One region of the Flammeovirga sp. MY04 genome, then DNA from elsewhere that is predicted to be linked to it. Evidence: riboswitches for the same ligand, from Rfam matches in the RefSeq annotation. Region 1 holds a riboswitch; each other region holds the start of a gene.
The links. Region 1 has a riboswitch for cobalamin ahead of nrdD (anaerobic ribonucleoside-triphosphate reductase). Riboswitches for the same ligand answer to the same signal wherever they lie in the genome.
Positions count from the first base shown of each region.

Region 2: it holds a riboswitch for cobalamin, as region 1 does, so the genes downstream of both, MY04_RS03730 (ABC transporter substrate-binding protein) here and nrdD (anaerobic ribonucleoside-triphosphate reductase) in region 1, are expected to answer to the same signal.
Region 3: it holds a riboswitch for cobalamin, as region 1 does, so the genes downstream of both, MY04_RS27290 (InlB B-repeat-containing protein) here and nrdD (anaerobic ribonucleoside-triphosphate reductase) in region 1, are expected to answer to the same signal.
Region 4: it holds a riboswitch for cobalamin, as region 1 does, so the genes downstream of both, MY04_RS03555 (ribonucleotide-diphosphate reductase subunit beta) here and nrdD (anaerobic ribonucleoside-triphosphate reductase) in region 1, are expected to answer to the same signal.

Region 1 is NZ_CP003560.2:2,787,919-2,795,945, forward strand. It holds gene MY04_RS11305 (hypothetical protein) at 1-2,241, shown strand, start outside; gene MY04_RS11310 (hypothetical protein) at 2,283-3,452, shown strand; cobalamin riboswitch at 3,618-3,873, shown strand; gene nrdD (anaerobic ribonucleoside-triphosphate reductase) at 3,983-5,821, shown strand; gene MY04_RS11320 (PAS domain S-box protein) at 5,875-7,737, opposite strand; gene MY04_RS11325 (GDSL-type esterase/lipase family protein) at 7,859-8,027, opposite strand, start outside.
Region 2 is NZ_CP003560.2:943,429-951,455, reverse strand. It holds gene MY04_RS03735 (carboxypeptidase-like regulatory domain-containing protein) at 1-1,986, shown strand, start outside; cobalamin riboswitch at 2,143-2,316, shown strand; gene MY04_RS03730 (ABC transporter substrate-binding protein) at 2,337-3,491, shown strand; gene MY04_RS03725 (TonB-dependent receptor) at 3,491-5,362, shown strand; gene MY04_RS03720 (YncE family protein) at 5,376-6,470, shown strand; gene MY04_RS03715 (CPBP family intramembrane glutamic endopeptidase) at 6,580-7,323, shown strand; gene MY04_RS03710 (OmpH family outer membrane protein) at 7,373-7,873, shown strand; gene MY04_RS03705 (gliding motility protein GldB-related protein) at 7,875-8,027, shown strand, end outside.
Region 3 is NZ_CP003561.2:2,047,019-2,055,045, reverse strand. It holds gene MY04_RS27315 (helix-turn-helix transcriptional regulator) at 1-749, shown strand, start outside; gene MY04_RS27310 (hypothetical protein) at 863-1,291, shown strand; gene MY04_RS27305 (caspase family protein) at 1,390-2,892, opposite strand; gene MY04_RS27300 (hypothetical protein) at 2,989-4,356, opposite strand; gene MY04_RS27295 (hypothetical protein) at 4,666-5,250, opposite strand; cobalamin riboswitch at 5,434-5,610, shown strand; gene MY04_RS27290 (InlB B-repeat-containing protein) at 5,712-7,067, shown strand; gene MY04_RS27285 (hypothetical protein) at 7,135-8,027, shown strand, end outside.
Region 4 is NZ_CP003560.2:893,703-901,729, reverse strand. It holds gene MY04_RS03560 (ribonucleoside-diphosphate reductase subunit alpha) at 714-2,402, opposite strand; gene MY04_RS03555 (ribonucleotide-diphosphate reductase subunit beta) at 2,445-3,422, opposite strand; cobalamin riboswitch at 3,578-3,781, opposite strand; gene MY04_RS03550 (BamA/TamA family outer membrane protein) at 4,209-5,327, opposite strand; gene MY04_RS03545 (exonuclease domain-containing protein) at 5,572-6,492, shown strand; gene MY04_RS03540 (hypothetical protein) at 6,489-6,740, opposite strand; gene modA (molybdate ABC transporter substrate-binding protein) at 6,881-7,624, shown strand; gene MY04_RS03530 (TOBE domain-containing protein) at 7,621-8,022, shown strand; gene modB (molybdate ABC transporter permease subunit) at 8,019-8,027, shown strand, end outside.

The sequences.
Region 1 (8,027 bases):
AATACAGATTCATCAAAATTACAAGCATCTGGCACTAACTTCACTTGGGATCATCGACAAGGAGTGAGTTATTTGTTTGCCCTAGATGGTAAGGATAAAATAAATAGTATTTCAGCTTGCGATGCAGGTGTTTCAGGTGTTATCGACCTTACATCAAACGAGTGGTTAAACCTAGTTTATATCTGTTTTAAAAATGCTTTAAACCCTGATTTAAGATTAGGTAATTGGGTCAATCAAGAAGGTGTAATCTTGGATCTTGAAAACGCTTTCTACGAACCAGACGACTTCGAAAGGATGCTCACAGAATTAGAGCGTGTGAATGATCCTGATAACGTAATTCCAAACCGTACTTTTAACGGGGGGATTGTATTGGTAGACCTTTCAGAAAACCCAGACATCCAAACACGTATTGATAATCTTACCGCTTTGGGGTGGACTATTAAGATTGTAAATTACAAACTACTTTCTGCTACTATTGGGGAACGTACTTATGTATCTTTTGATGGTCGTATAACTGCTAATTCAGGGGCTGCTTTGTGGTTTGTGAATGGTAAACGTGTTGTTGGTAATGTGCAGTTGGAGCAAGGGGATTTGGTGGAGTTGTATCATAGTGATGTGGGTAATTTGCTTGATGTAAGTCTTAATAATTTAAACATAATATCAATTTATATAAGTGATATTCTATTCAATTCAGAAGCAACATTAAAAGTAAATCAAAATTACATTGGCATAGATCAATGGGGTTTTATTTTAGATTTATCTGATAAGGATCATCTAACTATAAAACTTAGAATAGAAGCAACAGTAAGTTACTACATCAAATCAACGTCATTAATTACTGATGAAGTAGAGAATTTCTTTAATAATTATGTTCATCCATACTACTACAAACTAAGAGAAAATTATAATATTACAGTTGATAATGAGAACATTTGCAATATTTGGTTTCCATACATTTGTGCTAAATATGAGCATACTCAATCACAAGAAGCATACTTTATTTGGAATACTAAAGGTATTAGTTCTTATGTAAAAGAACAGAAAGTAAGGGAATCTGACGATTATATTTATCACTCTATAAAACCCAATGCTTGGCAGTACATTGATAATTATGGGTTATTTGGTAGTTCTCAGTATGGGGGTACTGTCACTTCAAGAGTGAACAATGTAAATCCTTTAGTATTAGCAACGGGTGAGTTTAGATTGAATTGGACTACAAACTCACTTGCTACTGATGAACTTGCTGATATTGCAAGTGACTGGTATAACTTCTTAATGTCTGATAGAGATTTACAAACTTGTAGCGGTGTTTTTATTGCTTCAAATAGTGCTAAGAGATTAAAGCACGAACAGAAATGTGTATTTACGGGTATGACACATCCAAGTCCTGGCACTACCTTTAGAGGAGGTTTGTTTTTTCACCAAAACTATGAAGTTAATACTAACGAAACGACTGATTTGTACGAGATAAAAACAGTTGATTACATCTATTTTAGAGATATTAGAGGGTCATTTGTCAACCTTAAAATTAATATTGATTCTACTCATAGGGTAAAAGAAGTTTATCTTCAACAACTAAGATCAGGTGAGTTTACTGTTAATTCAGCTCCTTTCTTGGAGAGAATAAGATTTTACAACTATGGCCATGGTGTAAGTCCTAATGCTAATCAGCTTAGGATAGAAGGTAATTTACCGGAATTGCAACATTGCGGTGTAAAACACGCTACACAAGATTATAACGGAATAACAAGTATTGCTTCTTATAATGATATTTATATTGATTTAAGGAATGCACCAAAATTAAAAGAGTGTGTAGTTAGAAGATTGAACGAAGTAAAAAACATTGAAATATACCTTTCTTCTACTACTGAATTTGTCTTTACAACTCAATCTTTATCAATTAAAAATCTATCAGTTATTACAAATGTGAATATCAATTTATTGTTTGTGATACATGGTCTTTCAAATGATGTTTCTTTAGGTGGATTTAAACATGAGCAAAATCAACTAGATCAATTGAATGCTGTAAAGAATGATATTACAGATGTAAATGTTATAGCATCAACAACAAAATCAGTTAAGTTGTATAACAAGCAAAGTACAACTTTAGCATGGTTTCAGTCAGTTGAAACATTGCTTTTAGATTTGTCTCAAAATTACAATTGGAATACATATTACCATGATGAAAATGGTGATTACTTCTATTTTGAAGCTGGAACAGGTAATAAAATATTAGTATAGTGTAAACGGCAAAATAAACTGTACAATTCGATTGAAATAAAATGTACTTTTCGTTTTGCCGTTTATATTTAGTAGTTAGTTCAACTACTTTATTTGCACAAAAAAGAACAAGCGAATCTGCGGCTTATGTTACTTACGTATTCCAACCTCTTAACGGAGAAATCGTAGACAACTCAACAGGTATTTTTATGTTTAATGTAGATACCGAACTAAACACTTTAGATAAATCTGATGTAAAAACAGTGACTAAAGGTGTAAAAAAAGATCGCAGACCAAAAGCAATTCTTGATGCTAGAAATGATACTCTTTACAAATATGAAGAGTCGTTCGAAAAGTATAAAGAAAAATTTTCTGGTAAAGGTGACAAGTACAAAGACCTTAGAATCGAGATCGAAATTGACACTCCAACAATTGATTTTCTTGCAAACTCTTTTAAAGAATTAAAAGGAAGCGATATTGCTTTAAAATTGAAAGCTAAGGCAATGTTAAGAATCACTTCTTCAGATAGACAATTACTTTACGAAAAGGATCTATTTGCATCAAATCCTAAAGCTTTACAATATAAGGCTTCGAGCTTTGTGGAATACATCACTTTAAAATCACAAGTTAATAAAGCGGGTTCTGATGAAGCGAGAAGAGCGATTATGCAGCAACACATTCGTGATGAAATGCACAAAAAAATATTCAAATATGCGATCTATTATGCACACCTTGATATTCAAGAACAACTTTTTAGTGACTCATCTAGAGAATTGATTTATATCTTTGGTGCTAAAGGATCACATCCTAAATTCAAGCAGTTAACTGAACTTCAAGAAACTTTAGCGGATAGATTCAAAAAACTTTACTCTTTCTCTAAGAAGAAGAAAACGACAATGGACCAAGTGATGGAAACAATTGATGAGTCAATTCCACTGTGGGAGGAACTAATTGCTGAAGCAAACTATGAGGACAAAAAAGCTAAAGTAAATGGCGAAATTGCTGATGGTTTAAAATTAAACCTTGCATTAGCTTACACAATGAAAAGAGATTTTGATAAAGCTTTAGAGATTATGAATACTATCGAGAAAGCAAAAGAAAATCCAAATGGCTTAAACGGTATTATGGCGGGTTCTTTTAAAGGTCAAGCAAAGTCATTAAGAAGACTTCTTGAAAGAATTCAAATCGATCCTTCTAAAGTAAGCGTTACTACAGGTCAAGAAGCGAACTAATTCAGTTCAATTAATCTTATATAAGAATTTTAGGCTGTCATATAATAAATGTGACAGCCTTTTTATTTTACAATAAATTATCCCGTTAAACCATCGATTTTCAGCATCTTATAAATTCCTAAAATATTTTAGTGATTGTCATCAATGCTTTTTAAATCAGGTGTTTGCAAATTGAAAGTGCATGGTGCCAAAATGGAATAATAGGGAATCTAGTGAGAATCTAGAACTATGCTCGTAGCTGTATAGCACTCGTTGTCATCACTTAATTTAATAGCTAATTCAATACTTTTAGCTCTCTTAATTTAACTGATAAAAATTGATACTCCATTGCTGTTCCGCTTGATCAGATGTATCAAGTATAAAGTGAGAAGGACAATTTTTAGAGTCAAGTCAGAAGACCTACCAAGCAAATGAAGCCACCGACATCGAGTTAATGTCTAAGTTTTCAGCGTCCACCAAATTATTTGATGTACGTTACTGCACTTCCTACAATAGCGCCTTGTGTTTTGTTTCAAAAAAATTCAAAAGACATGGTCATCACTCAAGACAGTAAATTGCTGAAATTCGCCAATGAAGCAATTAACCTTACTAATGTAGAAAACGAAAACGCCAACATGCCTGAAGGTGTTTTTACTGCAAAACTTACCCGTATGTCGGGTGAAATCTCCAAGGAATACACAAAAGCCTACTTACTTCCCGAAAAGCATTTAAAGATGCATGAAGAAGGATGGATCTATATCCACGACTTCAGTTCTTATGCTGTAGGTATGCAAAACTGTATGTTTATTGATGTTGGAGAAATTCTTAGCAAACCCATTCATACAACGAATGGCACTATGCGTCCTCCTAAAAGTATTCGCTCTGCTTTACAAGTCACTGCTGTTGTTTTACAATGTCAGAGTAACGCTCAGTTTGGTGGTATCGCTATCAATGCCTTCGATTTCCATATGGCAAAGTTCATTAAACTCAGTTTCTATAAACATATGGAAACAGCTATTAAGTTTAATGTACCCGATCCTGATACATTTGCTTGGGACCAAGTAAAAGAAGAAACTAAACAAGCTTGCGAAGCTTTTCTTCATAACCTAAATCACTTAGAAAGCCGAGCAGGTAACCAACTACCGTTTGTATCGATTAATTACGGATGTGATACATCTAGAGAAGGTCGTTTGTTTATCGAATGCATGCTAAATGCCACAATGGATGGTATTGGAGAAAAAAGAACCACTCCAATTTTCCCTATTCAGATTTGGCAATACAGAAAGGAAGAAGGTAAAATTTTAAACGAGGATCTTTTCCAATTAGCTAACGAGTGTTCGATAAAAAGAGTCTATCCTAACTATGTCAACACCCATCAAGAGGTATATGACATTTTGGATAAAAACGGAAAAATTGTTCCAGATTTAATCCCTGCCACTATGGGGTGTCGTACACGTTTAGGAAAAAATCTACATGGCTATAACGGAAAATCGGGTAGAGGAAACCTATCTCCTGTAACCATGAACCTTCCTAAATATGCAATGGAAACTGACTCATGGGAGGAATTCTGTACTCTTGTAAAAGAGATGGCATTTATTGGAATCGACATGATGGAAGCACGTTTACGTTGGCAAAGAAAGCAACTAATGGGAGCTGCTCCGTTTATGTATAAAAACAAGATTTGGAAGCACGATCAACCGTATAACGAAAAAGCTAAAATTGGTGATATTCTTTATTCGGGTACCCTTGCTTTAGGATTTATCGGTATTGCCGAAGCTTTATTGATTTTAGAAGGAAAGCATCATGGTGAATCAGAAGAATCTCAAGAAAAAGCATTGAACCTGATTAAAGATCTACATAATTTCTGTGATAAGGAAAGTCAGAGAAGACGTTTGAATATCTCATTATATGCCACTCCTGCGGAAAGTTTATGTCATACTTTCGCTAAAAAACTACAAGAGCAATACGGTCATGTTCAAGGAGTTTTTGATAAAGAATTCATTACCAACTCTTTCCATGTTCCTGTATGGCACAACATCAATTATGTTGATAAGATTGCTATAGAAGCACCTTATCATAAATACTGTTCAGGTGGTTCTATCACTTATGTAGAGTTACGATCGGAAATCAATAAAACACCTCATTTATATAAAAATCTAATTGAGGGAGCGATGGAAGAAGGAGTTTATTACTTTGCTACTAACATCCAAAGAGATCGATGCTTAAACTGTGATCACGAAGGTTTATTTGATGATCTGAAATGTGATAAGTGTCAGTCGAAAGATATTATTACTTTAAGGAGAGTTACCGGTTATATTACAGGGGCCTATCATAAAGTATTTAATAATGGAAAGAAAGATGAAGTGAGGAATCGAGTAAAACATAATTAATGAATAAAAAAGAAGGTAATCTTAAATAGTGTATCAAAGATTACCTTCTTTTTTTATAATGTCTTTTTAATACTAAAATAAAAGGTACTTCCTTCTGATTCAGGGTTGTTTTCCACCCAAATATCACCATCATGGAGGTTAATTATTTTTTTGCAATTCGCTAAACCTAAACCACTTCCTTCATACTTTCTACTACTATGGAATTTTTTAAAAGCATCAAAAATATGCTCTCTTTTTTCAATAGGAATACCTATGCCGTTATCAGTTATTTCAAAAATCCAATGCTGTAGTTGACTTTTACATCGTATAGTGATTCTAGGTTTTTGACCTTTATGCATAAATTTAATTGCATTGGTTAATAAATTTTGAAAAACTCTATATAAACCAATTTTAGATGCATTAATTATCGGTAAATTTTCATAATAAATCTCGGCAGAACTATGTTCAATTTCACTATTGATATCTATCAAAACCTCATCCAATAATTTATTTATGTCTATCTCTTCTACATCTTCCATACGATCACTTTTCCCGTACTCTAAAAGTGAATAAACTAATTTTTTTAAACGATGTATAGAGTGTTCTAAAATTTCTAAATCTTCTTTATCTGGCTCATTATCTTCAAGACTTAACTCTATCATTTGCACCATATTATTTATCGGTGATTTGATATCGTGTGTCGCTTTATATACAAAATCTTTTATTTCTTTATTCTTATGAATTAATTGTAATTCTATATCTTTTAAATCTGTTATATCGATAAAGGAACCAATAAAAGAGACCAATTTTCCATTTTCATCGTATTCAAACCCACTATCTTTCGATCTACACCAAATCCACTCCCCATTTTTAGCTTTGAATCTATATTCTATTTTAAAAGTCTCCCCCTCTTTTGAATTGATTACATCTTCCATGTGTTTTGCAATGGCTTCTTTATCATTAGGATGAAAAAGATCCATAAACTCTGCTTGACTAAAACTATTCACCTCATCTAGATTGTACCCTAAAATAGAAGTGTACATTTTGTTCAAATAGGAATTAGTCCCTGTTTTTATGTTATAAATATAAATCCCATTCTGAGAGTTTAAATCTACTTTTTCAATAAAGTTTTTCCACTCTATAAGCTGATTTTTACGATTATACTCATCAGTTACGTTTCTTGTAATTAAGTTTAATCGAATAACTTCTCCCTCATGTATCACTGGAGTTACTGTTGTAGAATAATGCAAAGACCCTAATGGAGAAGGAAAATCTATTTCATAAGAATCAGCTAAACCTTTTGTGAAAACATCGTTTAATACATTACTCACCATGAACTTAGTTTCTTCATTGGGCAATAAATTAATCAGTGAAGACCCAAGTACTTCCTCCTTAGATAATCCAGGCGAGACATGATTGATGTAAAGAATTTTAAATTCACGGTCAATTTGAAATAAGTGATCTGTGTTATGCTCGATTAAAGAATAATACAAATCAATCTTTTTCTGATACTTAGAGTTTGTTCCACTCGTTCGCTTTGCATCAATAATTATGGCTATAATTTTATCTTCGCCTTCTATTTTGATTGGGCTTAGAGATATATCTACATGTTTTGTTTTCCCATTAAAATGTTTGGCATAAATTGGACGAGAACTTCCAGCACCCATTCTTCTTTTAGAGGCATTTTTAAAGAAGGATTCAACTCTTGAGTTATGGTCTTTAACATAATTCATAGGGATTAGACAGCTCACATTACGCCCGATTAAACTGTTGGCTTCATAACCCAATAATTCTTTTATTGCATTATTAGCAAACTCAATTATTCCTTGTTTATTGACTAAAATTGAGGCTTCAGCTAAATTTTCTAAAAGATTAATATGTTGATTCCAACTTTTCAAAGCAGGGTTTAACTCATCATTTACAGATTGAATGCTCATAGGTAACAGGTAAATAAGTAGTTTATTAAATTTAAAAACATACTTACAACATCTTTAATTACTCACGAACTTATTTCTATTATTCTCAATGATGTCACATAAAATATTATAATCTTCTACTTTAAACCATTTCATGTAATGCTTTAATCCATACCTGATACCCTTCAGGTCGCATATGTAACATATCGTCCTCAAATAAATCTGGTCGGCTATTGCCCTTATCATTTAACATTGGGCGATAAATATCGACATAAGTAACGTTGGTTTGGTGCTTGATTTCATCAAAAACC
Region 2 (8,027 bases), 1.8 Mb from region 1:
GATAAACGACAATTAGAAAAAGGTGGAAACATTAAAGAGACGGAAGATTATTATAGAAATCGCAACCTGATTCAATCTAAATTCTTATTAGGATACACTTGGAATATCATTCAAAACGGTCCTTTATTTAATGCTAATTCTTTTAAATACGATTTAGAAGATCTCTACTCTGAAAATGGGTTATCGATTTATGTACTTTCTTATAAAAGTGTGAATTCTAAAATTCAAGGTGCTGGAAAACTATATATCCGTGAGAATTATGAAGTTATTAAAATTGAAAGTGAGGATTTCTTTATTCCACTAAGTAAAGATCATTTTGATAATGTCTATCCATATATCAGTAATAGAAAAAACTCTAAAGGTAGCATACAATTAGCCTATAGAGATGGGCAAAACTACATTCAAGATGTAGACTATCAATTGGTTTATGACGATCCAAAAACCAAAACCACTTATGAGGGGCACTTAGATATTGTTAATTTCAGCACAGCTGAAGGTTATTCATTAAATGCTGGTAATAATTTTAGACTATCTGATAAAGTCGCCCTTTGGGTAGATATGGAATCACCTTTTGCAAAATATAATGGTGCGTATTGGGAGTTTAGATCGATTGATAGCAATAAGTATTCTCAACTAATCAATCAAAAAGAACTATCCTACACTAGTCTATACGATAAACGTGATTCTATCCGAGTGGAATATGATAGTTATTATAAAGGAAGAACTGAAGATCAACGTAAGAATGTGGCCATGAGTGATTTCATGAAGTACAAACAGACACGTGAATTACTAAAAAGAAGTACTTACACTCATCAAAATCACAAGGATATAAAAAATGAATTAAAAGAAATTAGAACGACTTATTTTGATCCTTATTATTTTAATAAACAAAGGGAAGAAATATCAGATAGTTTAAATTATCATTACACTTTCATGAAACAGATTGATGAAAGTACAAACATCCTTAATAATCTTGCTTATCATACTGACTATAAAGCTTCCAACCAATTGTTACAAGCGGTATTCAACAATATGGCGGATACCTTATTTGTTTATAAAGACAGGTTAAACGAAGATTTTATCAATGAAAATAAAGGTAATATCATTGCCTTATGGATTGAAGCCAATACGATCTACACAGAAAATTTCACAGATACGGTTAAAGTAAATAATCAAAACCACTTAATCTCAGTACTTAAACATTTCGATTTAAACGATCCGAATATTTATTCAAGTCCTGTGCTAGCTGAATATATTGCAGAAAGTATTCATACTCAGATAACCATAGTAGAAGATGATTTTACAAGTATAGAAAAAGGTCGTTTCAACCATCAAGCGAATACTAACTTAGAAAGATTTCAGGAAATCAATCAAAACGTTATTCAAAATGAGGAGTTGCAAGAAAAAGTATTGTTCGAGTACTTATCAAAATACCACTATTACAATGATACTTTGAGTAATGCTAAATTCAATCAATCCGTTGAAGTGTTTAAAAACACCTATCCTACATCCTCTCAAATTAAAGAATTAACCGGGCTAGCCAACAGAAGAAAAGGGTTCAAAGAAATAGATTTTCCAAAAGACATCTTGGTAACTGATGTTCATGATGAGGAATATTCTAAAAATTTTGATAATGGTACTTATGTGATAAACCTATTTGTAAGTTGGTGTGGCTTCTGTAGAAAAGGACTTCATGAAGATTTCCCTCCTATCATGGAAAGGTATAAAAATTCTGATATAAAATTTGTGTATTTATTCTGTGATCAATCTGATATAAAATGGAAAGAGGAGGTAAATAAACTACCCATTACCGAGCAAGTTCAATATTATAGGGTGACGGATCATAGTATCTCTCAACTAAGAAATACGTTAAATGTACAAGGTTACCCCACTCAGTTTATTGTGAAAGATGGCGTTATTATTAAAAGAATAACTGGTTTAAAACCACTCATTTTAGAAAAAGAATTGAACAATTTAGTTCATTAATACAAGTTTTAATAGGCCTTCTTAAATAATCGACATACTAATTATTTAAGAAGGCTTTTTTCATTTTCAAAATCATAATGTTCCACATCAATAGACCACAAAATTAAATTTACAAATGATCACAATCACTTAATAAGTGATACTTTGGAATTGTTTTATAACTTTTCTTCATCCATATTTGCATCAACAAAAGGGAATTTGGTGAGAATCCAAAACAGTCCCCGCTACTGTAACTTTTCCTATTTATTTAGGTTTTTGCAATACCACTGGGCAACCGGGAAGGTTCGAAATAAAAAGAAGTCAGGATATCTTTTGTTGTAGAATTATTCTTCGGGTGAAAAGTGAAAACAATGAAACGTCTTTTAAATGTACTCCTCATTTTAGGAGCATTATCCACAGTTTTATTTAGCTGTGAATCTCATACAAACAAAACTTCAAAGGAAACTTATCAAAGTTTTACTGCAACTCCTCTGCAAGTAAAATACGCTAAAACTTTCTCTCTTGACTATAAAGGTGATTACAAAGTTTTACATCTAATCAATCCTTTCAACGACAAAAAGACCTCTTATGTATTATTGCAAAAGGGTCAATCATTACCAACTGGTTTTACTCAAAACCAAGTAATTCGTATTCCTATTTCAAACATGATCACTACCACTACATCACAAACAACGATGATGGAAGAGTTGGGTGCATTAGATGCAATTAGAGGTTATGTTGATTCAACTTATATGTACAGTCAGGCTATTGTTGATCGAATGGCTGAAGGTAAAATTATAACAGTTGGGTATGACATTACTGATAATGCAGAAAAGATTCTTATGTCTAATGCAGACCTTGTAATGGTTGTGGGAAATTCTTCTGTAACTGCTCAATCTTTTCCTGTGATTAGAAAAGCAGGTATTCCAATTTTGTCGAACACTGATTGGCAAGAAAATGACTTATTAGGACGAGCTGAATGGGTAAAACTATTTGGAGCATTATTAAATAAAGAAAAGCAAGCTGATGCTTTATTTACAAGCATCGAATTAAAATATAACGATTTAGTAAAATTAGCGAAGCAATCGGATTCACAACCAAAAGTAATTACTGGTTTTCCTTACAAGGGAATGTGGTCTGTACCTGGAGGAAGTTCCTATTTGGCAAAAGCATTAGAACAAACACATGTTTCTTATCCTTGGAGTAATACAGATGAAACTGGAAGTATACAATTAGATTTGGAAGCTGTATTTGCTAAAGGTAAAAATGCTGACTTTTGGGTGAATGCAGGAACAACTGACAACCTACAGCAAATTTTAAATAAAGATTCACGTTATGGGCAATTCGATGCATTTAAAAATCGAATGGTCTTCAACCATAATAAACGAACAAGAGGTGGAATGGCTAGTGATTATTGGGCTACAGGTAACCTTCATCCTGAAATCGTTTTAGCAGACTTAATAAAGATATTTCATCCGGATTTGTTACCGGATCACGAACTCTATTTCTATCAGAAATTACAATAATGATTAAGAGGATTATCACATTAGTGTTTCTCTTTGCTCATGTTTCTCTTTTTGCTCAGGATGAATATCAACTTCCTGATCGTGAATTAAATGAAGTGGAAATTACAGCAAAGACCATGAAGTACTATAGTCAAGGAGCACATATACAATCTTTTGATAGTACTCAATTGGCTTTAGCCAATGATGGATCTTTGGCTAATCTTTTAAGGGATAAAGCTGGCGTACACATCAGAGAGTATGGTGTATCTGGACAGCTTTCTACTATATCTATGAGAGGTGCTTCACCAGAGAATACTGCTATTGTTTGGAATGGCATCAATCTAAATAGTATGACGACTGGTCAAACAGACATGTCAACTATCAATACTTTTTATTTTGATAATATTGATGTGCATTATGGTGCAAGCTCTGCTCAATATGGTTCAGGTGCTGTAGGTGGAGCAATTTTACTTCAAGACAATATTCAATGGAATCAGGAAAACCATTATGAATTACAAACTGCTTATGGTAGTTTTAATCAACAATTCTATGGTTTTAAAGCACAATACGGTCAAAATAAGTGGAGACATAAAACTGCGATATTATTTCAAAAAGCTGATAATGATTTCACTTTCTACAATCCATATGCTGGTGAAAATCAAACGCAAAATAATGCTGGTTTTCAACATGCTGGTGTGATGCACGAAACACATTATAAACCTACTGAAAACTCGGAAATCTCTTTGAATTTGTGGTACACGCAAGATGAGAGAGCAATTCAACCTATTATGGGGGATAATTTAAATCCTTCTAGATACGATTCTTTATCCAATGAAAACTTCCGAGCAGTAATCAATTATAAGTTAGATGGCAAAAAGTGGACTCACAACGCTAGTTTGGCTTATGTAAATGATTATTTGCTCAACGGAAGTTCAAAAATAGCATCAGAAAGAATAATTAGCGATTACAGAGCTGAAACAGCATTAAGTGATAAAGCTACCCTATTGTTAGGTGGTAACTTTAACAACATATGGCCTGATGTTTACGCTTACGCTGCCAATACTACTGAATTGAGAACTTCAGTTTTTGCAGCTTTACGATATGATTTTACAGATCGATTTTCCACTTCTATAAATCTAAGACAAGAATGGGTAACGGATTATGTTGCTCCTTTTACTCCTTCTTTAAACCTTACCTACGCTGCTATTGATAATCAAAAAAACAGATTGATTATTAAGAGTACAGCGGCAAGAAGTTATAGAGTCCCTACTTTAAATGAAAGGTACTGGGGTGGTGAAACGAATTCAGAAATCAAACCAGAAGATGGTTACAATGTGGATTTAGGAGGAGATTATACATTAACAGGAAATACATTGAGATTTAACTTAAATGTTACAGGTTTCTACCTAAGAACATATAATAAAATTCTTTGGGTACCAGGTAATCCAACTTATGCGAAAAACATTAAAGACATGCGTTCATTTGGTGTAGAGTCTGCAGCTAAGTTAGATAACTACTCTTCTAATCAAAGATTAAAATGGGTAGTAGGTATAAGTTATACTTTTACAGATGCTCAGGACATGGATAAAGACAAACAACTGATTTATGTCCCAAAGAGTCAACTTAAAAACTACGCTACCCTATCTTATTCAAAATGGTTCTTCAATCTGGATCATCAAGCAATTGGTAAGCGTACTACTATAAACGATTATTATAACCTAGATGGATTTAATGTATTTAATGCATCGATAGGTAAATCAATAGAACTCAATAAAACGACTTTAAGGTTAACATTTAAAGTCAACAATCTAACAGACGAGGTTTATCAGAATTATGAAGAATTCCCTATGCCTGGGAGAAACTTCATGCTGAAAGCCAATTTCACTATTTAATAGAATCTAAAAAATGAAACAATTTTACAAATTTTCAATCCTTTTCGCTTTAGTAGCGTTTGTTTTTACATCTTGTGTAGATGATAAAGATGCAACACCTTATGTTCCTGGACAATCAGGCTTTATGTTAAGTAATGCAGGTGCTTTTGGTCAGCCAAACACATCTTCTATTACTGGTGTAAGTATTTCAGATCAAGACACTACCGTTTCTCAAGCTGCATTTGAATCTGCAAATAATCAAAAAGTTTTAGGTTTAATTGAAGGTTTTTCTTCAAACGGAGAAGTTACAGTAATGAATGTTGCCGCATCTGATAGAATTATCATTGTGAATGCTAAAACAATGAAAATGATTTATGAAGTAAAAGAGGGTGTTCAAAACCCAAGATATACTGCATTTGATGGTAATACTGCTTATGTATCAATGTGGGGTGAACAACAACCTGATTATTCATATATCAACCCTAAGATTTTAGCAATTAATTTATCTACTGGAGCTATTGAAAAAAGTATTGACTGTGGTCCAAGCCCAGAAGGTATTTTAGCACATAATGGTAAACTATATGTTGCTTCTTCAGGATCTTATAATGTAGAAGTTTATGACATCGCTGATCTTGATGCTGAACCGACATTAGTTGATGTTCAAGCTGTTCCTCAACATTTTGTTTTAGATAACTCTGATAATGTATGGGTATCAGGTACTGCTTCTTGGTCATTACCTGCAGAGGATGCTAACAAAGGTTTGATCAAATTAAAAGCTGACCTTTCTGGTAAAGAAACAGTAATTAACTACACTGGTATTGGTAGTGATGGATTTGTTACTTCTGGTGCAGATAAATCAAAAGCATATGTTATTGGTTCTGACGGTGGTTGGCCAGTTGCTAAGACTGAGATTACTGAAGTAAACTTCTCTGCGAAATCAACTACAGCAATTATCACTGGAGATAACTTTACAGGTGTTGGTCAAAACCCTGCTACAAAAGATATTTATGTTGCTATCACTCCTGATTATGCGAACCCTGGTTCATATAGCATTTACTCAGAGACTGGTACTGCAAAATATGAAAATCAAGAGGCTGGAGTTGGTCCATTCCACTTTATTTTCAACTAAGACATTTTGTCAAAATAATAAGTGTAAAGAGTCAAGAAAATTTTTCTTGGCTCTTTTTTTATGAGGTGATAAATCATAGATTATGATATAAATAAGAAACACTTCAATCATGATCTTCAATTTAAAAATAACTAGACCTAACGAGCCTTTCCCTGACAAGATTAAATATCAATTAAAAGATATTATCGCTTTTCTGTCCATCCCTTTGATGTTCATTAATGGGTATGTATTACTTACTTATTTTGATCTTCCAAAAGAGACAGTGGCTGTTACTGATGCCCTATTAAGAGGTTTTCTTTTCTTTATTCTCATTTACTTATATAAAGATGTGCTTCAAACTCATTGGAAATACTTTAATCAATCTAAAAGGAATTCATGGCTTTTAGTCATATTAGGAGGTATTCTACTTCAGATCATTATTTCAATCACTAAAAAATTTTTACCAGAAGTTGATGCTGTTGCTAGTCAGGGTACTCCCCTTTTTCAAAATCAAAATGGACTGCCCGAAATAAGTTTTTCATTATTTCTGATCACCTTAGGTCCTATATTTACTTCACTTATAGAAGACATCACTTTTAGATACCTCTTATTACATAAGCTATTTCTTGATAATAAAATTTGGAGAGTAGTTCTAGTAATTTTCAATGCAGTGATCTTTGGATTAATACATTACAATAATTTCGGAGGACATATTATTTCTACGGTGAGCTTTATGACTGCTGGATTGTTTCTAAACCTTCTCTATTTATATACTAGAAATATTTGGCATGTCTTCTTGATTCATTGTTTGAATAATTTTATCCTTTCAGTTTTGGGTTTATTTATTGTTTGGGAGATGCAATTATTACAATAATTTAAATCTTCGATTTATGATAGATAAAAATTAATTCGCAAATTACTGAATGAACTATCATCATCAACTCTATTTCAGTATTCTATTTTTCTTTGTCTTAAACTCTTCTTATGGACAAGAAAAATATGGCTATTTCTATCTTGATTCCGTAAAAATAGAACTTCCTCAATATGTTAAAGAGGAACATGAAAAAGTTTTTTTAACTGATAGTTTAACGAAAATTCTCCAACATAAATCTCAAGAATTTGCATTAAGTTATACGGTAATTGAAGAACACAGAGAATGGACAACAGAAGAAATTGATAGTTTAAGTAGAAGTTTAGAAAATCAACAAAAATCTCTTCAGACTTTTCAGTTAGAAGCAATGGGTATTATTAGTGACAGAGAGAAAAACTTTGACAAAGAAATCAAAAATATTATAGCTCAAAAAGCAATTTCATTTTGTGAAGCTAAAGGCATTACCTATATTTTCCCTAAACAAACTTTGATCTATCAATCAAAAGAAAATGATTATACCTCAGAGTTTATAAAATATTTAAAGACAGAATAATATGAAAACTACCACCCTACTTTCTCTTCTCTTAATATTATTCTTCAGTTGTCAAAAACAAGACAAACCTACACAAACTTGTGAGCTCATTGATATTGGAAAAATAGGCACTACATGTGATTCGCTTAGGGCAATAGGTCAACACAATAAAGCC
Region 3 (8,027 bases), on a different replicon from region 1:
AATATGTTGCTTCATTTTTTAATACAGATATCTGGATTGAGTCTAACGAAGAGAATAACCAACATGAAATAAAATGGAAAGGTTTCCATACTTGTACTAAAGATTTGGCTATTGATGGTACTGTTAGAAAAGGACAGTTATTAAAACACATCCAATTATTCTTTTCTGAAGAAGCTTTAAATGAAATCGATAATTATCAAGCAAGTCATTATTTTCTTAATAAAAAACAGTTCTTTCACTTCTTCGAAGAACAACCCGATTTATACGCTTTCCGCTTGATGTTGATAGAGATATTGAACTATTCACCAACATTGCAGACAAAAGTGCTATCAGTAAAGATGCAAGAATTGTATTACATATTTATTAATAGCTTAAAGAAAGTCGATATCGAAGCAGGGAATAGTGCAAAACGAATTACTAATAAAGAATTTGCCGCTTTATTTAAAATTAGAGAAAGCATTTTAGAAAACCTCTCTCAGAAGCCAGATGTGGCTAAATTAGTGGAAGATTCTGGTGTGGAAAAACATTTAATCCAACAACTTTTCCATGAAGTTTTTGGGCACACTATCTATAACTATTTTACCATAAGAAGAATGGAAAAAGTGAGAGATGTTTTATTAGAAGATTCCCTATCGAATACAGAAATTGCCGAAAAGTTTGGATTTACACATACCCAACATTTTTCAAACAGTTTCAAAAAGCATTATGGTTTATCTCCGAAAAAATATTTAATTCTTAATAAAGTATAGAAATTCTATATTTTTAAATCATTTTATTCATTATTTTAGTTGTATTGTAAAGAACCCAATCGACATGCCTTTTAATAGGCTTTATTGCTTGTACTCAATTTATTATAACTAATATGAAACATCTCTTTTTATTTATTGTAAGTAGCTTCTTTTTATTTTCTTGTGCTAGTGACGAAACAGATAGTCTAACACCAAGCCTAACCTCTCTTTCAACATCTATCACACTTCATGATGATGGGGATGAGCCTGAAAGTGCTATACATGTGCTTATTGACGATACGAAATTTGCTGACAAAGATGAAATAACAGTTTTTGTCGATTCCTTAACGAATACAAGAGTGGAAATTTACTACGATGTAAATAACGATTCTACTGTGAATAGAAACTATAGAGTTTATTCAGATCCTGTAGAGAAAACAAAGAATGATTATTTCTTCGTAAAAGTGTTATTCTTTAAGGATAACAATTACCACGTCATCGAATCTTATGCAATAAAAGACCATAGCGTAAGCTACAGAGCGATAAGAAATGATAATAATTAAATATTTGTCTTTATTCTTTATTGACGTTGATGTATCATTAGCCTAGAGTGTAATTCCTGTGGGTAAATGATACAGCAACGTCTTTTTTATTTATCAGGTTAATCTAAACCTCCTACATTATAAAATACAAATTGACCTCCTTCATCACCTGTATTTTGTAAGACGGAATACTGAGGGATATTTTCACTATTCAAAGCAACAATTTCGCTGATGCCATTAAATAAAGAAGTAGTGGTAAGGTATTTCTTAGTGTTATTTTTTAAGTATTCGTAAAGGTAATTGGCAAAGACACTTTTATCGGGCACAGTATCAAGTGCTCCGCTTGTCATGCCTTTTCTACTTTTTTTCTCTATGTATTTTTTTACCGATTTTTCTATTGATGTCAGTTTTCCTCTGCTCAGTTTAAATATACTTCCGCCAAAACAAGAATCTGATATTAAGAAAACATGATTTGCAGATATAGACTTTATTTTCCTGGTTAATGAAGAATTGGCAATCCATTCGGTATCATCAACGCTACCTCCATTTGATGGTATCCAAAAGCCTTCTTCAGCCCTATAATCATAGATTCCATGACCTGAATAGTAAATCAAAACCTTATCGTGTTCATGCGTTCTTTTAATGATTTCATTAAAGCCCTTTAGAATATCTGTACGGGTCCCATTTTCTACATATACAATATTTTCCTCTTTGAATTGATATTTTCTAGTGAGAATAGATTTTAACTTTTTCGTATCGTTTATAGGGTGTTTTAAGTTCGCCCAGTCTTTATCTTCATATTTTTCATTGGCGATAAGGAGTGCATAATACTCTCCTTTGATTAACTCATTTTCAACAGAATCAATCTTTAATTTTAGAATACCAGCTGATTTATTCGTGACTACTACTTCATTGTTAGGAGTATCAAAAGCAGAGGTAGAATGTATGAGGCTTTCGGTGTATTCATCAATAGATGAATTGATACCTGTTACTATAAAATAGTCTATTGACATATCTGTACCCTTTCCTTCCCAACCTATAGCGTCTTCATAAGGGAGTAACTCTTTGTATGGAAATTTAAAAAAACAGAAGCCATTGATAAATAAGTAATACCAATTTTCCATTTTCAATACCTTCAGTTCATTGAAATCGTCTTGCTTAACTTTATCCGTAAAAGTCCAAGGCATAAGGAATTGTTCCTTTTTTCGTTTATCAGTATACCGCACACAGATCTCTCCTCTACCGTTAAAACCGAAGGAATATTCAGATCCTTTTTTATAATTATACCCCCAGACAAACATGTTTCCTCCTTTATCATTAAGTCCCTCATATTTCATAGAAGTGATAATCTCAAAATTGTCATATTTTGGGAAATCAAAATTTCTAAGAATAGCATAGGTTTCCGTAGTCTTGTCATGCGACTTCAAACGATATTGATTATTGGCAATCTTTTGTTCTGTAGCATCGTATTGTAAATATTCGTGTTCATCCCAATTAAAGTTATTTTGGTCAAAGTGATCTTCAAAAAGAACCACCTTTTGATGAGGATCTATTTTAGGATAATTTATTTCCTGGGCAAAAAGAATGGAAGGAAATATAGTTAGTAGGATAATTAATCTCATTCAGCGATGTTTTCATTTTGGGTTATACTATAGAAACAACAAAACCCCTAGGATATTGTTTCCTAAGGGTTTTTAAAGTGAAATGTTTTCTATAATTTATTTAATAACAATTTTGTTTACTTCCTTTTTTGATCCATTTGTAGCAACTAATAGGTATAAGCCGGAAGTCAAGGGGCTATCGATTTTAAAAGAACTAACAAGATTATTGTCGCCTAAAGAAACAGGTAGTTCTGTGTTCCACACAAGATTACCTTTATGATCAAATAAATTTAAGGAGAGTGGGAGTTCTGAATTTATACCTGACATTTCCAATTTAAATTGTGCATTGGCATGTGCTAAATTTGGAAAGACTCTAGATGTAAATTCGTTTGTATTTCCAATGCTTATACTTCCGAAAATACTATATTCTCCATTGTAATCGTATTGTACTAATCTGTAGAAAGCGAACTTTTCTCCTCTTTGTACAAACTCGTAATCAATGGTAAAGTTGGTATTGCCATTCGCTTGCACACTACCTAAAGTCGTCCATTTGTTTCTATCATAAGAACCTTGAATTTCAAAATGAGAAGCGTTTTGCTCAGTAGCTGTTTGCCAAATTAAAATATGATTGTTGTTGTCTTGAAAACCTTTAAAGTAGACTAATTCGACTGGAAGGTCACCGCAAAAACGACCTTCATTTTCAGTTCCTCCAGTACCAAATTCAAAGCAATTAGTTTGATTTACATTACCACAACCTTCTACTTTAAAAACATCCACATCATTATGTACATCTAGGATAATATCACCTAATACCGTCAGTTCTCCAACATCACAATCAAGTCCAAAGTCAATAACAGTATAAGCATAAACTCTTAAATCGTTTAATACTTCCATTACACCATAGATTGTGAGATTAGAATTTTGGCCGATATAGACAAAGCCATCGACATCTAAGAGGCCAGTTTCTGAAATAGTAATATCTATTTTATTGTTTGCTAAAGAAGTGAGGTTCCCATTATTTGTATAACTTCCTTCAATATTCAAGGTGGCATTAAATATTTCAGCAATACCTTTATTTACAAAGGTGGCATTTTCTGCAACATTCAATTTTAGATTAGATGAAAGCGATTTAAATTTCAAATTACTAGTTGATGCTTCGCCTAATACATTAAGAAAAAGATGAAAAGCTGCATCTGCAACACTTAATTTGTTTGCTTTTACATTAGGTCCAATAGTCACTTTTTGATTAGTGGTATCGCCTAAAACGGAACTATTAATTTTAAAGTCTTTCAGAAGTTCTCCTGAAAAATTAAGGTCTAAATGATAGCCATTTAAATCAACCTCACTATATGCTGTTAATTCAGATACATCGTTAATAACGGTATTTCCAGTTAGAGTGAGAACTTGCCCAGAAAGATGACTACAAACAAACAATAGAATTGTGATGATTGTAGTTGTAGATAGTTTAAAGTAATTAGTATTCATTTCACAGTAGTGTTATCAATTATACACGTAATTGTTACACCTAACTAACTCATTACTTTAATAATGTTCAATTGTATATACTAGAATCTAACTATACATAAGATCAATTTTTATAGACACTTTTTAATTAAAACTAGACAAAATTGTATTTTATGAGGTCTGAGGAAGGTTTTTTATGATGTATTACTTAACAAGTATTCTTAAACGTTTAAACGCTTTTTTTTATAATTATTCAGTAAAAAAGACCTAAAAGTCAGATCTTTTGATCTACTTTCAGGTCTAATAATATGGATAAAGAATAAATATTTTTTAGAATAAAGTGCTTATTTCATCACTTTCTTTTGCAATAACTTCTTGACCTAAAGTTGCAGGTTGTTCCATTCGAGGAGCAATCATTAATTGGGCATGCCATAGATGACCAATATTGTTTTTATGAATACCTTGACAAGAAATGGTCAATTCATTTTTATTGTCTACTACAGGTTTAATTTCTTTGTAAGCCAACCATTGTTCATCATTTTCTTTGATCATGGTCCAATCCGGATTTTGATAGAAGGATGCACCTATAATATTTAAGTTATTTTGGATGACTTCAATGTCTTCATTTTCAATAGTAATGACCAATTTTACAAGACTTTCTTTATGATCATAAACCGGTTTTATTGTAGCAGGTTTCTCTAAAAACTGAATCTCATAAAACCCATTATCAATAGGTTTTGCATCCATTTTTGATATTAATGTTTGATTTACTTCTTGAAAGGACATTCCCATTTCAAGACCATTAAATAAGTTGATTTTTTTAGTGCTCGAAGTACTTAAATTCGAATTGTCAGTTTGTGCACTTGCAAAATTGGCAACAAGAAAAAAAGCAATTAAATAAATTAGCTTTTTCATGATGAGATATTTTTTAATTTTTATTTTAGATTTTTTAACGTGATTTTATAGTCAAAAAGTTGAGATAATTAGGTTTTGTTAAATTTTTTAGATTTTAAAAAATGTATGGAATCGTATTACAAAATGATAATCAAAAATTCTTTTTAGTAATGATTCCTATCACTTTTATTAGTAAAGATAACTCTCACCTTTGCTGTGCATTGGTTCCGAAAGGAATAAAAGGGAATCTGGTGAAAGACCAGAACTGTACCCGCAACTGTAAATGCTCATAATGCTTGAATTAAAAAGCCATTGTTTTAATGAGAAGGCAATTCAAGAAAAGAGCAAAGTCAGGAGACCTACCAAGCAAATATATTTTGATGAAACTTCGGGAGTTAAGTATCATATGTTTTCCTATGCATGGGTAAAATATCTATTCATTCCTGAAAGTTCATCGCTTAGATTTTAAAACTAAATTAAAGATGAACAAACAACTCCTATTTAAAAAATCGATTTATTTCGTATTATCCTTACTCTTTTTGGTAGGCTGTAATTCTGCAGACGATACAACATTAGCCGTTCATACCGTATCTTTTGATACCGATGGAGGTAACAAAATTGAAAATCAAGAAGTATTTCATGGCGAAAAAGTGACACAACCTACACAGCCTGAGAAAGTAGGACACGAATTTTTATCATGGACTTTAAATGAAGAAGACTACGATTTTGAGCAAGCTGTAGAAAGTGATATCACATTAAAAGCCACTTGGGAAGAGTTAGAAGTAACTTACAAAGCAACATTTCAATTTGATAATGGAGCTGAGGACAGTGTGGTAACTGTTTTAGAAGACGGCACTTTAGAAGAACCTAAACACCCGATCAAAGAAGGATATCTTTTCCAGTTCTGGTCAGTAGATGGTGCAGCTTTTGATTTTAAAACTCCAATCACTTCAGACATCACTTTAGTCGCTGTTTACGAAGAAGTAATCAACCAATTTGTAGTTACTTTCGATGCCGATAATGGAGATCAATTGGTGCAAGTTACTGTTGATGAAAACGAATTAGTAGCAGAACCTACAGATACTCCAATAAAAGAAGGATACGAATTTTTAGGTTGGTATGTAGGTGATACAGCTTTTGATTTTAATACTCCAATTACTGCAGATATTACCATTGTAGCTAAATGGGAATTAGGAGCAGGAGAGACCACTGTTGATTATGCCACAATGTCTCAAGCAGATTTCCAAGCAATGAATAACGGTGACCACGCTACAGTAAAAGCTCAACTAAACCGCCTTGGTAGAGGTTGGGCATGGGGAACAGAAGTTTTTCTAATTGATGAAGAAGGTAATAGTACAAAAGATCTTTACAGTTCTTCTAACTATGGATGTTTTACTTTCCCATTAGTTTTTGCAGCAGGAGATCCAGAGTTTGATGGTAGAACATTTGTGTTTGATTTGGTAAAAGATATTTACATGTCGTCTCCTCAAGTTGGATTTGCCTACGAAAGAAACGAACAGGTAAACGGGCAACCAGCTTACAACGGATTAAAATGGTTAGCACCAATGCGTTACGGTATCGAATACTTCGACGAAGTAGTAAGAGGTAACGTCATCAAAGTATCTTTTGATGGAACAGTAAAAGCAAAAGTAGGTACCGAAGAAATTTCATTTAAAATATTAAATGATGAAGGTGGATATGATAATCTATCAGAAGATCAACTTTCATTAGTAGAAGGGTTCGTAGGGGAGAATAAGTATGTTAGAACGATCACAGTAAACGGAGAAATCATCTCAGTGTTACATGATGGTCAACCTCAAATCAGTGATTCAATTTAGATCATATTAAATATTAATCTGGGTAGGGTAAAGACTTTGTTTTTACCCTACATTTTCAATTTGTGTTATGAAAAAATACATTTTTGCAAGCCTAATTTTAGCGACAGGTATTTTCGCTTCATGCCAAAACTCGATCAACGATGAGTCGTCGGAAGAGAATACGTATGTGCCTATCGAAAATCCTGATGCCACTGCATACATCACAGAAGTACTGGATTTTTCTCCAGCGCCGGGTCAGTTTCTAAATAAAGTGGATAACGATTTAGATACTAAAGATAACATTGTAGGAGATACATACATGTTCATCTCCTTAGGCACTTTTGGGGGATCAGTAACATTTAAATTTGATCATTCCATTATGAATAAAGAAGGTGATGATTTGGCTATTTACGGAAACCCATTCGAAGGAAGTAGCGAACCAGGAATAGTAATGGTTTGTCAAGATCTTAATCATAACGGAGTACCTGATGAAAATGAGCCTTGGTATCAATTAAAGGGTAGTGAATATAATAAATCTGAAACACAACATGAGGTAAGAGTAACTTACTATAAACCTGAGGCGGAAGATGATACTCATATCATCAAATATAAAAAAGAATATGCCGGTCAGGTGGAAGAAGGTGAACTCGATTTTAGACCCGTGATACCTTGGCATCCTCAACCTATGTTTCCATCTTTTTATGAGGAAGATGAAATTTCTTTCACCGGAACATTACTTAAATCGAATGTGACTGAAGAAGATGGAATTATTTACAACAATGCCTACGATTGGGGTTATGCCGATAATAAAGGATATGAACAAACAGGCATACTTAAAGCAGCAGATTTATTTGATATCAGTAACGCTGTAGATAAAAACGGACAAAGCGTTGATCTAATCGCTGTTGATTTTGTAAAAGTCTATACAGCTACCATTGATATTAATGGTTGGATTGGCGAACGATCGACAGAAGTTTTTAA
Region 4 (8,027 bases), 1.9 Mb from region 1:
CAACCGATTGCACCCCATTTTTTATTAAAAATTGTCCTTCTATCTATTTCCGAAACCGATTGAAATTGTATTTATTACGCTTTTAAGTAGTTTTATCAAAATAATACAATTTTAACTATTTTCACATCTATATATCCACTTTATAATATTTGTAAAATACGAATGTATGTCGTACTATTGTAATGTAATATGAAATGAAAAACAGTCGAATACATAATAATAATGACGTATTTGACAAATATGAAAATGAAATAAAATTCTTTAATCAAACTCTCTTATTGTCCATCTTAAAAGAGTGATATAATAATAATACAATTATAAAAAATATGGCGGGTTGTAAGTAAAACTTTTGTCTATGGTTTTACAAGCGGTGTCAGAGGGTGCATACTCTCTGACATTCCCCAAAAAATCGAAGTGTTTAACACTTCAACCTTCTTACTATAAGTTGCAATCTAATTAATAAGATATTCTCTTCTTTGCTTCGGCAATGCGGTACTCGTTAAGATACATCTTAACCCGTATAAGAGATCATCCAGACTTCCACTGATGGATTTAATTAGTTTCGGCTCAATTTTGAGCGCGGGGACACTCTCCCGCCATACTTATAGACAAGTCTCCTATACCTTTCGGGGTATAGGGGTACTTGTCAAGAATTTAGATTATAAAAAAAGCTGTGTATCTCTACACAGCTTTTTTTGTATATCATTACTTGCTTAACCCTCACAAGACACGCAACCATCATCAGTTACATTCATCTGAGTTCTAAGGATACTTTCGCTTCTTTGGTAATAAAGTGTCTTCACCCCTAACGCATGTGCTTCTAATAACACCGCGTTAATATCCTTTACAGGAGTATTTGGAGGGAAGTTCAAGTTCAAGCTTTGTGATTGATCTAAGAATTGCTGACGTAAAGCAGCTTGACGAACAATCTGCATTTGATTAATCTCCTTAAATGTCAAGAATAGTTCTTTCTCTTCATCAGTTAAGCCATTGATGTTTTGAACAGAACCACCATCAGCAAGAATTTGTTTCCAAACTTCGTCTTCATTCAATCCTTTTTCTTCAAGTAGTTCTACTAGAAGTTTATTCTTTCTTGAGAACACTCCTTTTGCTGAATCCATTACATAATAGTTACTTGCCAAAGGTTCAATACCTGTACTGTAACCACCTGCAATTAATGCGTTTGAAGTTGTTGGTGCAACAGTTAAAAGAGTAGCGTTTCTACGTCCCGTATCCATCATCACTTTAGGTTCTCCATAGGCGTTAGCCAATTTTTCAGAAGCTCTAATAGATTGCTCTTTAATCTGTTTGAAGATAATTCTTGTCCAAGAATCAGCTGCGATACCTACAAAAGGAATTTTCTTCTTTTGTAAGAAACTGTGCCATCCAAGAACACCTAAGCCAAGAGCTCTATGATTTTTAGCAAAGTTCACGGCTCTTTGCATGTGCTCGATGTCTTTGGCTTTATCAATAAATTCTTCCATTACAGCGTCCAAGAAGAAAATAGCTGTTTCAACTACATCTGTATCTTTCCACTCGTCGTATCTCACTAAGTTCAGTGATGATAAACAACAAACAAAAGATTCTTCTTCGTTAGATGGAAGCATAATTTCTGAACAAAGGTTAGAAGCCTTAATTTCAAAACCTTGGTCTTTATACCATCTAGGTCTTTGATTATTGGCATTGTCCTTATACATGATGTAAGGAATACCTTTTTCAATTCTAGACTTTATCACTTTAGCCCATACTTCACGAGATCTTCTGTCACCCGATCTTACCTTATCAATAAAGTTGTCAGATACAGTTACTCCCATGAATATATTTTGAATACTTTTCCCAACGTCTTTAATCGTTAAGAACTCATCTATATCACCATGTTCTACATCCAAGTAAGCGGCAAGCATGCCTCTTCTTGTACTACCTTGATTTGTACCATTAATTACTGAATCGTACATTTCAAGGAATGGATAAACACCATTTGATGTTCCATTATTTGTGATTTTTGCACCTCTAGGTCTAACATCTGACATGTTAATTGATGTACCTCCACCAATTTTAGACATCATCATGACTTCGCCTAAAGAAGCACCAATTCCAGCAATACTATCTGGAATATAACTACCAAAACAACTAATAGGTAAACCTCTTTCGGTTCCCATATTAGACCATACAGGAGAAGCAGGACATAAATAGTTATTCCAAATCGCATCAAAGAACCTCTTTTCGAAATCGGGCCTTTTTAAACGACTTGCGGCTGCCTTAGCGATACGAGTAACTGCATCTCTTACAGTTTCTCCTTCTAATAAATAACCATTTTGTAAAGTTTGAAGACCTTCTTTTGTCATCCATTTTGGATTTGCTTCAAGATTAGAGGCCTCGGTAGTTAATGTAATTTCAGACATGTTGTGTATGAGGGTGTAGAAATAAGAGTATCAATTTATTATTTAGAAAAGATCATCAGCGGTTACTGATTGTGTCTTTTTAGTATATTCTGTAGGTCTTACAGCGAAGAAATCGTCGTGTGCTAAACCAAATACTTCTTCATCGAACCATTGCATTTTCTTCAAAGTTTCTTTATTAACTTCAAAGATAGGTTTTAGACCAATTTCGTTTAAACTTTTATTCAGACGATCTCTCATGAAGTGAACTAAATGTTCTATTGGTAAAAATTCCAACTCACCTTCTTCAAAAATACCATTCAGCAACCTAACTTCTACATCGTGAGAAATTTTTGCTGCTTCATAGATGCGATCTTGAAGTTCTTTAGTATTCAACTCAGGGTATTCAGCAATCATCGTATTGTATAACCACATACCTGCACGTGCATGAGAGTTTTCATCCTTAGCAGACCACTTGATAATGTTACCAATACCTTTAAGTTGATTTTTGAATTTTTTATAGGACAGTAAAATAGCGAACTGAGAGAATAAGTTTACATTTTCAGTAAAACACGAGAAAATTGCAATACTCTGTAATAGGTCGTGCGGTTGTGCATTTCCATTTTTATCCACAGTTACCTGAGAGAGCATTTCAAGACGTTCCATAGCAGTCTCGTCTTCTAAGAATGCCTCAAAATTGTCCAAATCCAACAACTCGTTTAAACGTGCATATGCAGAAGCGTGACGAGCTTCATTTTCAGCAAAAGTAATGGCCATTGCCTTAATTTCTGGCTTAGGTATAAACTGACCAATCACCCCCCAAAAATCATCCTGAACATTAGTTTCAGTTTGGGCAAACGTTTTCAGGATGTTACCAATAACATCTCTTTCTTGATCTGTTAAATTGGTTTTGAACTGCTGAATATCTGCATCAAAGTTTACTTCGGAGTGAATCCAGAAAGTTTGGTGAATAGCATCAATAAAATCTTGTGCCTTTGGGTATTCAAAGGGTTTGTAAGCTACACGTTTATCTAATAAGCTCATCTTTTGGATGTTTTTTTAATACAACTAATGAAAACATATAAATGTTCTCATTGAACAACACAATGCTTTATTTTCTTTATAAGCTGACGGAAAAGCCCAGGCATCAAATTGATTTACTCAGACAGTTCTTTTACTCCCCATTATCCCGATGGAGGTTACAAGCAACAACTTAGGCAGGTCTTCTGACTAAACTATAATATAATTTTGATTCAACCTTCCCACATTTAAAATGCAGTGGATTTTTCGAATTCATTTTCATAGTATTACAGCTGCGGGTACAGTACAGGCTTCTCACCTGTTTCCCTTTTCACCAAAGCAAAATACAAATTGCTTTAAGCACCTTCGTCATAACAAATAAATGGTCTTTTATTGATAATAGCAAACATTTTCTAACATAGTTTTTGTTAAAAAAAATCACACAAAATTAGTTGCATTTTGCTTGACTCATTTAAAAAAAATGATAAGAGCTAATCACACACAATTTGTCAGCAAATTGCACTTTTTCAATATCAATAATATAAGGGTATATGAAATAATTTTGTAATACTTGAATTAAAAAAAAGTGTATATCACACGCAATAAAACAAAAACCTTTCCTATACTTGGATAACGTCTATATACGTATTGATTAAACTCATTTTAAAATGGACTAATCTAAGTTACTATGTTTACAATTCGATTATATTTTAGTGTCATTAATTTTAAGTTTGATTAAATCTACTTGTAAAATTCAAACAATTATTAAATTATACTTGATTTTTGAGGAATTAATCAATATGAATCAAATTAAAATGCTTCTCCGAAGGTTAAATATAAACCAGAACTTTTTTCCGATCCAATTCCATAATCTACTCTAATAGATGCTTTGTCCTTTTTATTAATCAAAAATCTTAATCCGCCACCTCCTGCAAACTTAAAACCTTGGCTATCAAAATTTTCGTAAGTCGAAAAAACATTTGCTGTTCCAACAAAGGCTGTCATCCCAATTCTCCAGAATAAATGTTGTCTAAATTCAGATTGTAATGCCACCATTTTTTGGTCTCTCCAACGGCCTTCATAAACACCTCTCATCATGTTTAATCCACCCATCAAAGCCATCTCTCTAAAAGGCGTATTATCACCAAAAGTTTGTTTCGTCAAACCCTGAAAAGCTAACACAGAAGCACCTTCTTTTTCTCTACTTAAATCAAAATATTTTCTAAGATCTAATGTCAATACATTAAAATTATAATCACTACCAAATATACTATTGTATACTTCAAAGCGACCTTCTATAAAAAATCCTTCTTTGGGAGAAAGTACTAGATCCCTTGTATCCCATTTATAAGTAGTCCCCAATCCAGACACACTACCACCTTCATATCCTGGCAAAGTGGTAATATCTGCTGGAGTACCATCTTTTTTTGGACCTAAACTAATATCCCAATAATTGGCATAACGTAATTGTAGTCCTAGGAACATTTTCTCTTTTAGTTTCTTCAAGATTTGTTGCCTAAAGTCAATCTTACTCCAATCAACCAATTGCTCATCTTCATTTGAAGTATTACTTCCTACACCATAATATTTTTCAGGATATCTTGAATGCTCCCAAGTACCTTCTAACAACCAATCTTCATTTTTAGTGAAAATTGTATGTTCTAATTTAAGACGAAGCTGATTTTCTAATGTGTAAAATCCAATAAATGTAGCATTCGACGGTCTTGTACCAAAAGTAGCATCAGGCATTTTAAACTGAAAAACAGATAATACGCCGAATTCCCAACTTGTTTCCTGTGCATAAGCCGGATAAGGAAAAGCGGTTATTTGATGTTTATAAACTGTATCTCTTTCATTTAAATTTTGTGCATGACATGTAATCACCGAAATAAATAAATGAAGTAAGCATAGTCTAAAAAATAGTCTCATATCAGTTGGTTTGCTTGTTCAATGAATGAATAGAATAATTTAAGTGGCAAGATACTATAATATAAATTGACATCGTAATAATATTTTTTGAGGATCTACCCTACTTCTATGAATATCAAATGATAGAACCTTTTAATATATTTTCTATTGAGAATTATAAACACCCCCTCCTTTTGAGAAGTTTTAAAATAGTATTAGATTAAAAATTAGTTGAGAATTTTTCAAGTTTACATTTCTAAAGAGTATGGGTTTTATTGCAATTGATTTTGAAACAGCGAATGATAAAAAAACAAGTTCTTGCTCTATCGGTCTTGCTGTGGTTGAAAATCAAGAAATTGTTGATACACAACATCACCTTATTCAACCTTTTCCGAACTACTATTTTGATAAGAATATATCAATTCATGGTATCACTCCAGAGATGACATTCGATGCACCTACATTTGATAACGTATGGGGTGATCTTTCTAGTTTACTGACAAAATACCCTCTAGTGGCACATAACGCCGGTTTTGATATGAATGTGTTATTAAGTTCATTACAAGTTTATGGAACACACCTGCCTTCCATTTCTTTTTTCTGTTCATTGGTAATGGCAAGAAAAGCCTTCCCTGGATTACCTAGTTATGGACTTGCCAATCTTTCCAGACATTTTGAGATACAATTGAACCATCATAATGCAGAAAGCGACGCAATGGCATCTGCAATTATTTGTATCGAAATGCTAAAAGAACACGACTGCGATTCGCTGGATCAACTAAGCAATAAGTTCAACCATAAAATTGGCAATGTTTCTTCTGATAATGGCTATTCTTCCTACGGAAGTGGTCGACCTTACAAGAAGAGAAAAGAATACGGTTTTAGTGCACCCAAAAATGTAGATCCTAAAAACAGATTTTACAAGAAATCGGTATGCTTTACAGGGCGGCTAACGGAAATGAATAGAAAAACAGCCATGCAGAAAGTAGTCAATATAGGGGGGTATGTGATTCCTGAGCAAATTTCTCCACAAACGGATTTTTTAGTCGTAGGTAAACAAGATTACAAGAAGTATGGAGAAGGGTTTAAGTCAACAAAAATACGTCATGCGGAAGCGTATGCAGAACAAGGGTTTCCCATCTTCATTATGGGAGAAAATGAGTTTCTGATGAGTTTCGATGATTAGGCAAGTAATCGCATGTTCTTGAAAATGGAAATTTTGATTTTATCTCCCTTATCACCTATCAGATAAAACTTCCTTCGTTTATATAAAAACTCTCCATATGGCATTTCTTTGACAATTTTTGTAGTAGATTGCTTAATCGTAAAGATGACATCTTCAATTTTTAATTGAAAGGGTACATTTTCGTAGGGGAAATAGCAAACAATAGATAGGTTTAATTCTTTATTAGTGAGTAGACTTTTAATATACATACAGTTGATTTATAGGGTTTAACGCAATGAGTAATCAATGTTAGCACATTTTACTAACAAATGCTAATATCAATAATCAAAATACCTAGAAAGGGGGATAAGAAAAAAGACTAAACACAATATATCATTGAAAAATTAACATGAATAGACTTTACAATATATTCTTAATAATCACTTTATTTCTTTCTTCATGTCAAAGTAAAGAACAACCACTGAGGGTTGCTGTATCAGCAAATATGGCTTTTGTGATGAAAGATTTATCAGCTGAGTTTACCAAAAAATACAATATACCTTGTGAGTTAATTATTGGCAGCTCTGGGAAACTGTCCCATCAAATCGAAAATGGAGCACCTTATGATGTATTTATAAGTGCAGACATGAAATATCCTAACCATATATATGAGAAAAATTTAACTACATCTCCACCTAAAATATATGCTGAGGGAGTGCTCGTATTATGGTCAAAAAAACTAAAATCTTTCCATTCCGAAGATATTCTAAATAGCGATCAAGTGGAAAAAATAGCTGTAGCTAACCCTAAGACTGCCCCTTATGGTATTGCAGCAACAATGGCCTGCTCTGAAATCTTATCTAAGAGGAATTATCAAAAAAAGTTGGTGTATGGTGAAAGCATTTCACAGGTAAATCAATATGTAATCAATCAAGCGACAGATATTGGGTTTACATCACTTTTTGTAGTTCAATCTCCAGAGATGAAAGATATAGGATTTTGGTTAAAAGTGAATCCTTCTTTATATCGCCCGATCTATCAAGGGGCTGTGGTTATTAAAGATAATAATGAAGAATTAGGAGAAAGGTTTTTAAATTGGTTACTTCACGAAGAAGGTAAAGATATCATCAACACTTATAATCAAAGAGATTGAATCGTTTTACAGGCATTATCACTAGAATAGATGGGCAACAAAATATACATCAATTAAGTATTCAATTAAATGATGTACCCTTTCGGGCGCTCATCATAGATCATGAAATCAACCCCATTAATTTTAGTGTAGGTGATAAGGTAGGAGTTATTTTCAAAGATTCTGAGGTCTTTATGGGGAAAGAACATATTGAACATATTAGTATTCAGAATCAAGTAAGTGGAGTAATTAAAAACATAGAAATCGGTGATGTTTTATCAAGAGTTTTCCTTGAAACTTCTATTGGAATGGTATCTTCTTTAATTTCATCATCTTCAGTAAAAAGATTAGACTTTAAAAAAGGAGAAAAGGCCTGTGCTTTTATCAAAACAAATGAAATTATTTTAGAGAAAATATGAATTGG